DNA from 4 places in the Pantoea sp. X-Soil-ISGK-275 genome. Region 3 is predicted to be linked to each of the others. Evidence: predicted binding sites of a transcription regulator. Region 3 holds the regulator's gene; each other region holds the start of a gene.

What was found. The regulator CRP, encoded in region 3, controls carbon source genes, mostly activating them, when cyclic AMP is high. The targets are predictions, from matches to a motif close to ATGTGANNNNNNTCACAT.
Region 1: the regulator CRP is predicted to act here: its motif matches at 1,285-1,302, upstream of deoC (deoxyribose-phosphate aldolase).
Region 2: the regulator CRP is predicted to act here: its motif matches at 1,148-1,165, upstream of AC6I8A_RS01805 (YjcB family protein).
Region 4: the regulator CRP is predicted to act here: its motif matches at 1,412-1,429, upstream of AC6I8A_RS13835 (YfcZ/YiiS family protein).

What each region holds. Positions count from the first base shown of each region.
Region 1 is NZ_AP035976.1:3,547,147-3,550,271, forward strand. It holds gene deoA (thymidine phosphorylase) at 1-398, opposite strand, end outside; gene deoC (deoxyribose-phosphate aldolase) at 461-1,240, opposite strand; gene AC6I8A_RS16455 (TatD family hydrolase) at 1,533-2,312, opposite strand; gene AC6I8A_RS16460 (patatin-like phospholipase family protein) at 2,309-3,125, opposite strand, start outside.
Region 2 is NZ_AP035976.1:402,526-405,650, reverse strand. It holds gene soxR (redox-sensitive transcriptional activator SoxR) at 16-492, opposite strand; gene soxS (superoxide response transcriptional regulator SoxS) at 591-1,022, shown strand; gene AC6I8A_RS01805 (YjcB family protein) at 1,277-1,558, shown strand; gene AC6I8A_RS01800 (ATP-grasp fold amidoligase family protein) at 1,615-2,565, opposite strand; gene AC6I8A_RS01795 (oligosaccharide flippase family protein) at 2,574-3,125, opposite strand, start outside.
Region 3 is NZ_AP035976.1:3,851,351-3,854,475, reverse strand. It holds gene AC6I8A_RS17965 (YccS/YhfK family putative transporter) at 1-1,603, opposite strand, end outside; gene crp (cAMP-activated global transcriptional regulator CRP) at 1,662-2,294, opposite strand; gene AC6I8A_RS17955 (OsmC family protein) at 2,599-3,003, shown strand; gene AC6I8A_RS17950 (phosphoribulokinase) at 3,055-3,125, opposite strand, start outside.
Region 4 is NZ_AP035976.1:2,973,760-2,976,884, reverse strand. It holds gene fadL (long-chain fatty acid transporter FadL) at 1-1,163, opposite strand, end outside; gene AC6I8A_RS13835 (YfcZ/YiiS family protein) at 1,523-1,819, shown strand; gene fadI (acetyl-CoA C-acyltransferase FadI) at 1,986-3,125, shown strand, end outside.

The DNA.
Region 1 (3,125 bases), 300 kb from region 3:
AAGCCCGGAATCGCTTCCAGTTTATCCAGCGTGCCGCCGGTGTGGCCGAGGCCGCGCCCGGAGATCATCGGCACATAACCGCCGCACGCCGCCACCATCGGGCCGAGCATCAGCGACGTGACATCGCCGACGCCACCGGTGGAGTGCTTATCAACAATCGGACCGTTAAGATTCAGCGATTTCCAGTTCAGCACCGTGCCGGAGTCACGCATCGCCATGGTCAAGGCCACGCGCTCGTCGAGCGTCATATCATGGAAATAGATGGTCATCGCCAGCGCGGCAATTTGACCTTCCGAAACGCTGTTGTCGCGCACGCCGTTGATAAAGAAGCGGATCTCCGCTTCACTCAGCGCCTGACCGTCGCGTTTTTTACGAATAATTTCTTGTGGCAGGAACACAATGGCCTCCCCGGAATAGAGAGGTCGCCATAAATGGCGACCCTACGAACATCGATATGAACTTAATAACCGGCTTTGCTGGTCGCGGTTTCGTGGCCCAGCGTATTCAGCAGGCTTGCCAGCAGGCTGGAGGCACCGAAGCGGAAATGACGCGCATCCGCCCAGCCTTCACCCAGAATGTCGTCTGCCAGCTGCAGATAAAGCGCCGCGTCTTCTGCAGTGCGCACGCCGCCCGCCGGTTTGAAACCAACCTGCTGCTTCACGCCTTTGTCGCGGAGCACTTGCATCATGATCGCCGCCACTTCTGGCGTCGCGTTGACCGGCACTTTACCGGTGGAGGTTTTGATGAAATCGGCACCCGCATCGATAGCGATTTCCGAAGCGGCACGAATCAGCGCTTCGTCTTTCAGCTCGCCACTTTCGATGATCACTTTCAGCAGCACGTTCGCCGCCGCGCAGGCTTCTTTACAGGCTTTCACCAGCTCGAAACCGATATCGCGGTTGCCGGCAATCAGCGCACGATACGGGAACACCACATCCACTTCGTCAGCGCCGTAGGCGATGGCCGCGCGGGTTTCAGCCAGCGCGATCTCAACATCATCGTTGCCGTGCGGGAAGTTGGTGACGGTGGCGATGCGGATTTCCGGCGTACCCTGCTCGCGCAGCGCTTTACGTGCCGCTGGGATGAAACGCGGATAGATGCAGATGGCAGCGGTGTTACCGGCTGGCGATTTCGCCTGACGGCACAGCGCGATCACTTTCTCGTCGGTGTCATCTTCGTTCAGGGTGGTTAAATCCATCAGTTGCAATGCGCGCTGTGCTGCTGCTTTCAGGTCGGTCATGATGCTCTCCAAAATTCAGATCGGCGGGCACAACCCACCGGGTAATGTGATAATTCTAACAACTACCGTGACAACGAATTGCGCTTCATGTCACACGAAAAAGAAAACCTGTTATTTAAATACAGTTATTTAGTGATTCTAATCACAAATAATCACCAGTCAGGCCGAAATGCGCCGCGATGGCTGTTGTTATTATTATCACAAAAATGGGCGAGAAAGTGTACTCTCAGCTTTATCAATGTAGCTAATCAGGCGTAAGGCAGCGTAAATGCAGAATCTGTCGGGGGGAGAATCAGGCAGGCAAGGCGAACAGTTGCTGGCTGTTATGCCACAGCGCGTCGGCAATCACTTCGGGGGATTCACTGCGTAACTGGCACAACACGTCAAACACATTGCGCGCCCGCTCCGGACGATTGGGCTGGCCCTGAAAACCGTGCAACGGCATATCGGGCGCGTCGGTTTCCAGTAATAACGCACTGAGCGGCAGGCTGGCGATGGTGTTGCGGGTTTTACTGGCGCGTTCATAAGTGATGGTGCCGCCCACGCCAATCGCGTAGCCGAGCTGAATAAAGCGCTCCGCCTGCTGCTGGCTGCCAGCAAAGCCGTGTACCACGCCACGTCGCGGCAGATCGTGACGACGCAAATGCAGCGCCAGCTGATCGTGGGTGCGGCGCGAGTGCAGGATCACCGGCAGATCGTACTGCTTCGCCAACCTGAGCTGCTTATCGAGCAGCCGCGTCTGTTTGGCGAATTGCGCATCGTCCATATAGAGATCGAGACCTATCTCGCCGATCGCCACCCGCTTGCTATCTGGCTTTTTCAACCAGCGCTCTAACTCATCAAGGTGTGCATCTTCCTGATGCTCAGCAATGTTGATTGGATGCAGGCCCAGCGCGGCATACAGCGACGGATGCTGCTGCGCCAGTTGCGTCACAAGCGCGAAACGGCTGGCATCCACGCTCGGTACAATGATGCGTTCCACGCCGGCCTGCGCAGCGCGTGCAATGCTGGCGTGCGCATCATCAACGAACGGCGGGAAATCGAAGTGGCAATGCGTGTCGATAAACTTCATGCCAGCGAACCTTTATCAAAATCGGCATCGTTTTCCGCCAGCGCGGGCGTAATCAGTGGGCGATTGTCGGGCGCATTCGCCACCGCTGCCGGCGGCGTAACCGTGGTTGAACGCACCAGCGGCTCAGCATCACTCAACCATTGACCAAGCGTGGCGAGGAAATAGCGCCCGCTGCGTCGGCCTAAATGGTAATCCTGATTCAGCGATGACAAGCGGCTGCCAAGCGCCATGCTCGCCAGCGGTTTTGGCGGACAGATTTCGATGATGCGCAGATTATCCGGCGGCTGCTCGATGAACTGCTGAATCTCGCGATAGCTCTCTTCATGCTGATGCAGGATGTTGATCATCGGCTGCAATGCGCTGTCGGACAAAAAGCGTTCCATGCGTTTAAACCACTTCGGCGTGTAGGACACCTGCGACGGCACGGTGCGGATCACGACAATGGTATCCGCGCCGCGGCGTGCAGCTTCGCGTACCGGAATTGCATCACTGATGCCGCCATCCAGATAACTCACGCCATCCATTTGCACGCCGCTGCGGTAAAAGCCGGGAATCGCGCTGGACGCTTTTAGGATGTCGTGCCAGTTGGTGCTGATCGGGTTGAAGTACTCGGCGCGGTAATCGTCGCTGCGGCAGGCACACATATAGAATTCGCTGCCTTTGGCAAACAGCCCTTCGGCGGTGTTGAGCGCCAGCGGGAATTCCTGTTTGGTGATATCGATTAGCCAGTCGAGATCGATAAGATGCCCGCCGCGCACGAATCGTAGCGGATCAAAGAACAGTTTGCTGGTGGTGTAACGGGAGATCACGCGT
Region 2 (3,125 bases), 3.4 Mb from region 3:
GCCAAGTATAGTCGATCAGCGTTTTTGCTCGTCTTGTTCCGGATCGAGTAGCACCGCACCCGAACCTTGCTCGCCCAGGCGGTCACCCGGATTGCGTAGCGGGCAATCGCGCATCGATAAACAGCCGCAGCCAATGCAGCCATCCAGATCGTTACGCAGGCGCGTCAGGGTTTCGATGCGTTTATCCAGCTCCTCGCGCCAGTGTTGCGTCAACGCGTCCCACTCCTGCGTCGACATGCGCTTATTGGCCGGCACATGTGTCAGGCTGTCGCTCACCGTCGCCAGCGGAATGCCGATGCGTTGCGCAATTTTGATTATGGCCACGCGACGCAGCACGTCACGGCTGTAGCGACGTTGATTGCCGCCGTTGCGCGAGCTGAAAATCAATCCTTTGGTCTCATAGAAGTGCAGCGCCGACACCGCCACGCCGCTGCGCTTCGCCACTTCACCCGGCGTTAAAACCGGCTTCGGGTAATTGCGTTCTTTTTTCATTTAGGGCCTTTACCTCAAGTTAACTTGAGGAATTATACTCGCACCCCAGCAAAACTTCGAATTTCTCACCAGGCAAACAACATCAGAAGGATGAGGCTATGATGCAACAGGAAATCATTCATTCGCTGTCCAACTGGATCGATCAGAATCTGGATAAAGCGCTGTCTATTGATGAAGTCGCGGCAAAATCAGGTTACTCAAAATGGCACCTGCAGCGTATGTTCCGTGCCGTCACGAAACAAACGCTGGGTGGCTATATTCGCGAACGTCGTCTGACGCTGGCCGCTGAAGCGCTGCGCCAAACTCAGCGTCCGGTGTTCGATATCGCGATGCAATACGGTTATGACTCGCAGCAGACTTTCTCGCGCGTGTTCCGCCGTCAGTTCTCACAAACGCCTACCGCTTATCGTCACACCATGCGTCGCCAGGCGATGATTCAGCGTCCACGCTTGCTCAGTTTTGACTGTGCAGACAACAACATGACCAGTTTTGCCCAGCGTACAACCGGCGAGTGCTGCCCGGTTAGCTAACCTTTACTGCGCGCCCCTTGCGGGCGCACCTCGCTTTTCCTGCCTGCTTCAGCCTCCAGTTCGATAAAAATCTTTCTACCTGACCCGGTATAAATTTTGTTCAAAATTTAAAATCGAGTGATATAATGTGAGCCAAGTCACACTTTCCTGTATTCAGTAAGACGGCCTGAAGGACTTCCCTGACCTTCCTTCTTCGCCGCCAGTGATGTCGATTGAATGTCGGGGATATCACTGATTCTAAGAGGTTTTTGCAGATGGCCACCTTAACCACCAGTTTAATTGTTATGCGCTGGGAACTCCTGAGTGCGGTAATGATGTTCTTCGCCAGCACCATGAAAATTCGACTGCGTCAGAACAGTCATCACGTGATGGCGCTGCTGTGCGGTGGTATTGGCGTGGGCATGTCTTGCTGGTTTGTCACCGGCCTGCTCGGTATCACGCTGAGCATGGAGAATCTGCATAACTTCATGGAAATCTCCAAAAACGCCTTTATTGAAGTGATGAGCCAGACGCCAACCGATTGGCCAATGCCTTAATCGCCGCCAATAAAAAACCCCGCCGAAGCGGGGTTTTTTATTTTGCTGTGTGATACTTAAATTTTCTTCAATACGGCCGGAATGGTCACTTCCGTCACCGTGATGCCCGGTATCTTCGTACCGCGACGATCCTGAATCCACATATCACCCATCATCTGATTGAGCCCGCGATCCAGACCGGTCACCAAACCCGCGCCCGGCGTAAAGGTCAACTCGCCGAAGTAGATCTGTTCTTTATCGATGTACCAATCCACGCGCACATAATCGAAATCACTCGCCAGCTTTTTACTCAACGCCAACGCGTGCTGCAACGAGGCCATTTGCGGCGTCACGTCCAGACCGGTATCACGAATTTTATGATACGCCTCGTTGAGGTTGTTGACGTAAAAGTTCATCGACAACAGCGGATTGCAGCGGTTGTAGATTACCTGCAACACATACTCAAAGCTGCCGTCGCGCTTGTTGAACATGTGGAACTTGTAGTCAATCGGCGCCGATTTACCATCGCCAATGTACTGCTCCACCAGAATGCGCGGCTTGATGTAGCGATAGTGAATCTCGCGCGCTTCGTTGGCGAAATCGGTCTTCAGCCAGCGATGGCAGTCGCTAATAATCTGCTGCTTCTTCAGGGCATCCGGCTCTTCCAGCAAAATCTCCACCATGTTAGAGGCGTGATTCGGCTTGATGACGGTATTTTTCCAGCTCGGCAGCGTGTGCAAAGAGCTGGGATCGCTGGTCTCGTACACCAGCGGGATCAGGTATTCGCTGCCCACTTTCTCGGCGATATATTCGCGCACCGAATATTTGTCCGACAGACGACCATACATCTGATAATCGCCATGGATGAATTTGCGGTACAGCACCTTCTCGTTAAACACTTTCGGCTCACGCAAATTGGGCAGTTTGCGGAACTTATGAAAATAGTAGATACGATCCTGGTATGCCCAGGGCATCTTCTTGATGAAGTACTGCACGCTTCTTCTGAGTTCATCTTTCAACTTGAGCATATCTGACCTCATTTGTAGGTTTTGTAGTTGAGTGAGGAAACCTGGATTTTTTGGATGACGCCGTTTTTGAAGGAGTAATTCATTACGGTAAGAGACAGCAATTCTGAGATGAAAACGCTCCATGCGGCACCCATGATGCCGTAGCCCTGGATCAGCCACCACGACAGCGGCAAGCTGATCACCATCAGGCAAACAATTTTCTTCAACAGATAATTAAACCCGCCTTCTTTGACCATGTAGCGATACGCTACGGTCCCCATCGCCGAAAAGCAGGTCGCTAACGACAACAACGTAATGAGACTTCCTGACTGTGTGTACTCGTGACCATATAAAGCGATGATGATTTTTTCGCCGTACATTGCGATCACCGCTAACAACAACAATGAAACACCCATGACATAACCATTAAGCCGTGCTGTCAGCTTGATGGCGGCTTCTCCACGCTCGCGGAAGATTTCCGAAAAGCAGGAAGTGATGATGGCGACCGGGATAAAAATCCAGGAGGCCGAAATGGTATTGGCGGCGGCAAACAGCCCGAGATCGCGCGCCGAGGCGATGCC
Region 3 (3,125 bases):
CAGGTCCTAACAATAGTCGCAGCGCCTCCTGATAGGCTTCCAGCGCATCGTGCGCGTTCTTGCGCAGCAGTCCGCTTTGCCACTGTGGCCACAGCCAAATCATCCCGGCGAAGGCAATCAGGCAGCCCATCAAGGTATCCATCATGCGCGGCAGCAGAAACTGTGCGCCGTTGAGCGACAGCAGCTGCAGCGAATACACCGCCGTGACGGTGAAGCCAATCATCGACCAGCCGTAATATTTCCGCGTGATCAGATAACTCGCCAGCGTGATCCCTAGCATAAACAGCAGCGTGATCGATTCCGGCACCGCCAGCTGGAGCGACGCGGCGGCGATCAGCAATCCGGCAAAAGTGCCCAGCGCACGGTGCTGGATGCGCACGCGCGTCGCGCTGTAACCGTTCTGGCTGACGAACATGATGGTCATCAGAATCCAGTAAGGTTTGGGAATGTTGAAGAACAGCGCCAGCGCGCTGCCAAACATCAGCATCACGGCAAAGCGTGCCGCGGTGCGTAACGCGGTGGATTTGAATGACAGATAACTGCGCAGCGCGGGTAACAGCGGCAAACGGCGCTGGCGATCGGCCATCAGGTCACGCGTGTAGAGCGGCTTCTGCGTACGCAACACGCGGGCGATGCGGCTGAAGTGATACAGGCAGAAGTTGCCGACCGGGTTATCCGGATGCTGGCGCGCAATTTTCTCCAACGCGCCGAGCTGTTTCTCCATATGAAAACGGTCTGGCAGCTGATGGTAGAGAATTGCATCCGCCAGCACGCGCAGTCGCGCCGAGATGATTTTGGCGTTCCAGCGAATCACCGCTTCGGCGTGGCTCTCTTCAACCAGCTTCTGCACCTCTTCCGGCTGATGCAAACTCACCGAGATGTGTTCCTGTAAATCCAGCGCCACCTGGAAAGCGCGCGTCAGGCGTTTGTGGCTGTTATCGCGACTGGCCGACAGCATATGCATTTGCTGGTAGCAGGTGGTGATGAGATCGACCGCCTTTTGCTGACGTGCCAGCAACGGTGGCAGCGCTTTTTCCGGATCGGTCAGCTGCGTCAGTAAGGTGTATTTGGCATCGCAGTAATCCGCCAGCTCGCGGAACAGCAGGCTGAGCGACTCGCGCATCGGCTGCTCTTTCCACAGCCAGAACCAGAACCAGTTGAATAAGCCGTACCACAGCGTGCCGCCAATGTAGAGCAGCGGCGGCACCCACATCGGCATGCGTCCAACCAGGCTGAGCGTGAAAATAGCGGCAATCAAAGTCGCGGGCAGCAATCGTGCATGCAGCGGGCCGATTTCGCCGGTCACGCCAATCAGCAGCGGCAACGCCAGCAAAATCAGCGGCAGCGGAACCTGATAAGCGGTGAGGATTTGCATCAGGAAACTGCCGGTGGCAAACAGCGAACCCCCCACAATCAGGCGTTTGAAGAAGCGTTTGTGCGGCGTATCCAGACCCGCCATGTTGCAGCAGGCCGGCACTAACGAGAACAGCAGCCCTTTTTGCAGATCGCCAAACAGCCAGCCGAGAGCCACAGGCAGGCACAGCACCAGCGTTTGCCGCAGCGCATAGTTAACTTCGGGATGATAGATGATTCGACGCCACATCAGCTCATCGCAAATAGAAACGGCGCGATGTTGCCATCACGCCGTGGGTGAGAAGAAATTAGCGGGTGCCGTAAACGACGATGGTTTTACCGTGTGCAGAGATCAGGTTCTGATCTTCCAGCATTTTCAGGATACGACCCACGGTTTCGCGTGAGCAGCCCACGATCTGACCAATCTCCTGACGGGTGATTTTGATTTGCATCCCGTCTGGGTGAGTCATCGCATCTGGCTGTTTGGCCAGATTTAGCAGCGTTTGCGCGATACGTCCGGTGACATCGAGGAAGGCAAGGTTGCCCACTTTCTCAGATGTCACTTGCAGACGACGCGCCATTTGCGACGAAAGTCGCATTAAAATATCCGGGTTTACCTGAATCAGCTGACGGAATTTTTTGTATGAAATTTCAGCCACTTCGCAGGCAGACTTCGCACGTACCCAGGCACTACGTTCCTGGCCTTCTTCGAAAAGACCGAGTTCGCCGATGAAATCTCCCTGATTGAGGTAGGAGAGAATCATCTCTTTGCCTTCTTCATCTTTAATCAGTACCGCTACGGAACCTTTTACGATGTAGTACAGCGTTTCCGCTTTCTCACCCTGATGGATGAGCGTGCTTTTGGATGGATATTTGTGAATATGGCAATGGGACAGGAACCATTCGAGTGTAGGGTCTGTTTGCGGTTTGCCGAGAACCATTCGCTATTATCCTCTGTTGTAATCGTGCCCAAAACACAGGGGGCATTTTTCCCTGTCAGGCGGTTTAATCGTCGAGCGTTTCCAGTAAAGGAAAAATTATTCCGGGTGGACTCTTAAGCTACGCTTTTGATTCTTCCGGCCTTCGTCTGTGATGACGAAAATATTTTCAGCACTGTTTGTAGCACAGCTTTTGCGAGCTGTCTTGTGTTGTCTCGCTTCAGCACAAGGGGGATTACTCTGGATTGCTGTTTGTCAGGTGAAAGCGTACTCTGGCGGCAAAACCGCCGCTTCAGGAGAGAGAATAATGCAGGCACGAGTGAAATGGGTGGAAGGTCTTACCTTTCTCGGAGAATCCTCATCTGGCCATCAGGTATTAATGGACGGTAATTCCGGTGATAAAGCGCCAAGTCCAATGGAGATGGTGCTGATGGCCGCGGGCGGCTGTAGCGCCATTGATGTGGTGTCGATCCTGCAAAAAGGGCGCAGCAATGTGGCGGATTGCGAAGTGAAACTCACCTCAGAACGCCGTGAAGAAGCGCCACGCATTTTTACCACCATCAACCTGCATTTTATCGTCAGCGGCAAAGCGTTGAGCGATAAAGCGGTTGCGCGCGCGGTTGACCTGTCAGCGGAAAAATATTGCTCGGTGGCGATCATGCTGGGTAAAGGCGTGGAAATTACCCACAGCTATGAGGTTGTCGAGTTGTAATCGGTCGAAGGGGAGGCATTCATGCCTCCCTTTTCACCGCCCGCACCAAACCTATTCAATCCGCTTCCCTTCAATCAGTCGCTGTACCAGCGGCAGCATAATCAGCTCCATCGCCAATCCCA
Region 4 (3,125 bases), 880 kb from region 3:
GAAGCATCTTCATTGAACGCGTATGACGCACCGGCGCTCAACCATAGACGATCCTGATCCGGGATGGAGATAGAACGCTTATCGGCCGGAACCGGGCTGTCATCAAAGGCGATACCGGTACGGAAGGTCCAGTTGTCGTCATAGAAGTACGAGGTACCTAACGCGATACGATAGGCATCGTGGAAGCCTTCATCCTTGTAAAACAGCGTCTGGCCATTGCTGCCGGTGGCTTTCAGCTCCTGAAATTGGCTCCAGCTGGTATACGTAAGGCTATAGTGAACCGCCCATTGTGGTGCGACTTTATGGTAGCCGGACAATTCCCACATCTCAGGCAGATTCAGTGTCAGAGAACCCGGAATGGTTGAGCCGCCGGTACCGTAAGGCAGGCCTAACAGCTGTGCCTGTGGCAGAGAGTTCACGTAACCCGGCAGGCTGCTTTTGTAATCGCCGTCAAAGTCGATTTTAACTTCTGAGCGATAGGTGAAACCGAAGCGGTTGTTCTTATCCACTTCATACAAAATGCCGGCGTTCCAGCCGTAACCCCATTCATCACCCTTTAAATGGGCAATTTGGGTATCGGCAGGAATGCCCAGCGCTGCGCCAGATTCACCAGCATAACGCTCAATCTTCGCCTTGGCATAAACCGCATCAAATCCGATACCAAAGCTGAAATTCTCATTCAGTCGATAAGCGGTGCTGATATTAAAGTTGCCGGTCATCAGGTCGGTTTTGCCGCCATAACCCCCTGCGGTATAGCCATTATTGAATTCGGTTGCCAGACCATAGTTTGAGGTTGCAGACGCACCAATCCACCACTGATCGTTAATCGGATGCACATAGTGAAGATTAGGGATCCACTGATTCGGTGCAATATTCTTGGCATCAAGGCTGCGACCAGAAGGGCTTTGACCGCTAATATCCACTTCAGGGTCAATGTAAACTGCGCCGATAGAGAAAGAAGGGCGATCCATCAACGCCATAGTTGCCGGGTTACGGCTGGCAGAGGCGGCGGTATCACCCATCGCACCTTCACCGGAATACGCACGACCTAAACCAATTGCTGAGAATTCATTCAGTTGAAAGCCCGCGGCGTAAACATGAGAACAGACGAGCGTTACTGCAGCTGCCACAGCTGACTTTGCAAACAGGTTTTTATGGTTCATGACCACAACCTCATCTAGATTTATTATTTAACGTTGTTACGTCGCGTAACAAAGAGCGGCGAATTGTAGGGACTGACGACAAAACCACATATCAGACCAGTGCGACGAGTATAGGTCCGACCTGTGTATTTGTTGCAATATTGTTTTTTAAATATTTCTGATTTGATCGATAAAATCAGATCTGCTTAACAAAATCTTAGCGGTTCGACTTAAACATAACGTTCAATTTTGCTGTGGATCAATTTTTAGTGTGATATTCGTCACTTAGCGGCTTGATCGTGGATGTGAAAACGCAGCAGGCGTACACTTTGCGGCAGAAAATGATCCGATTGTGTTGAATTTATCGTCAGGAGAAAACCATGACTGATGCCATTAAAAAATGTAGTGCGAACGAAACGGCGGCCTGCTGCTGTGTCGATGTGGGAACCGTGATGGATAACACCGATTGCACCGCAAGCTGGTCTGGCGTGTTTGCCGATCGTCATGCGGCGGAAGCGATGCTGGCGCATTTGACTGAGCGCGCGCGTCAGGTGGAATCCGATCCTTGCGATATTCGCGCGGAATTTGCCAATGAAGGCGACGCTGTGCGCCTGTCTATCGACTTCACCTTTGCCTGCCAGGCGGAAACCCTGATTTTCCAGCTCGGCCTACGCTAATCCCGTCGCTGCCGAAACCCCTTCGGCAGCCTTAACTCATTTTCGTGTATTCCCTCGCACTTTTTTCCTCTGCTTATTGGCTACTTAGCAACACTTAGTTAACACTGATGATCAGGTCAGACCTGTTTGGCAATGATGCCCCGGTCGAAAAATACAGGTGATTGCAATGAGTAAAGCGCAGCCGCTGCTGACGCGTCAGGGCGAACGTATCGCCATAACCCACGGATTACGCACCCCTTTTGCCCGTCAGGCGACCGATTTCCACGGCATTCCCGCGCTGGAGCTGGGGCGCATGGTGATCAGCGAACTAGTGGCGCGCAGCGAATTACCGGTCGAGGTTATCGATCAACTGGTGTTTGGCCAGGTGGTGCAGATGCCGGAAGCGCCCAACATTGCGCGTGAAATTGTTCTGAGCACCGGATTAGGTGTGCATACCGATGCCTATAGCGTTAGCCGCGCCTGCGCCACCAGTTTTCAGGCGGTGGCAAACGTGGCGGAAAGTTTAATGGCGGGCACCATTGATGCCGGCATTGCCGGTGGCGCGGATTCATCCTCGGTGCTGCCGATTGGCGTCAGTAAAACGCTGGCGCGTGCGCTGGTGGATCTCAACAAAGCGCGCAGCTTCAGCCAAAAACTCAGCATCCTGCGTCGTTTGCGTCCGCGCGATTTGTTGCCAGTGCCACCGGCGGTGGCGGAGTATTCCACCGGATTACGCATGGGCGATACCGCCGAGCAGATGGCGAAAAGTCACGGCATCACGCGTGAACAGCAGGACGCGTTAGCGCTGCGTTCGCACCAGCATGCGGCGCGCGCCTGGCAATCGGGCGTGTTAAGCCAGGAAGTGATGCCCGCATTTGTGCCGCCGTGGAAAGCGCCCATCGAGCAAGACAACAATATTCGCTTCAACGCCAGCGCCGCCGATTATGCCAAACTGCGCCCGGCATTTGATCGTCGCCACGGTTCGGTGACCGCCGCCAACAGCACGCCGCTGACCGATGGCGCCGCAGCGGTGATCCTGATGCGTGAAGGGCGCGCGCGCGAACTCGGCATTCAGCCGCTTGGCTATCTGCGCAGCTACGCCTTTACGGCGATTGATGTCTGGCAGGACATGTTGCTCGGTCCGGCGTACGCTTCGCCGTTGGCGCTGGACCGCGCCGGCATCACGCTCAACGATCTGACGCTGATTGATATGCACGAAGCCTTTGCCGCACAAACCTTAGCCAACCTGAAAATGTTCCGTGACGAACGCTTTGCGCGCGAGGTGCTGAATCGTCCGCATGCGTTAGGCGAAGTGAATGAAGAACGC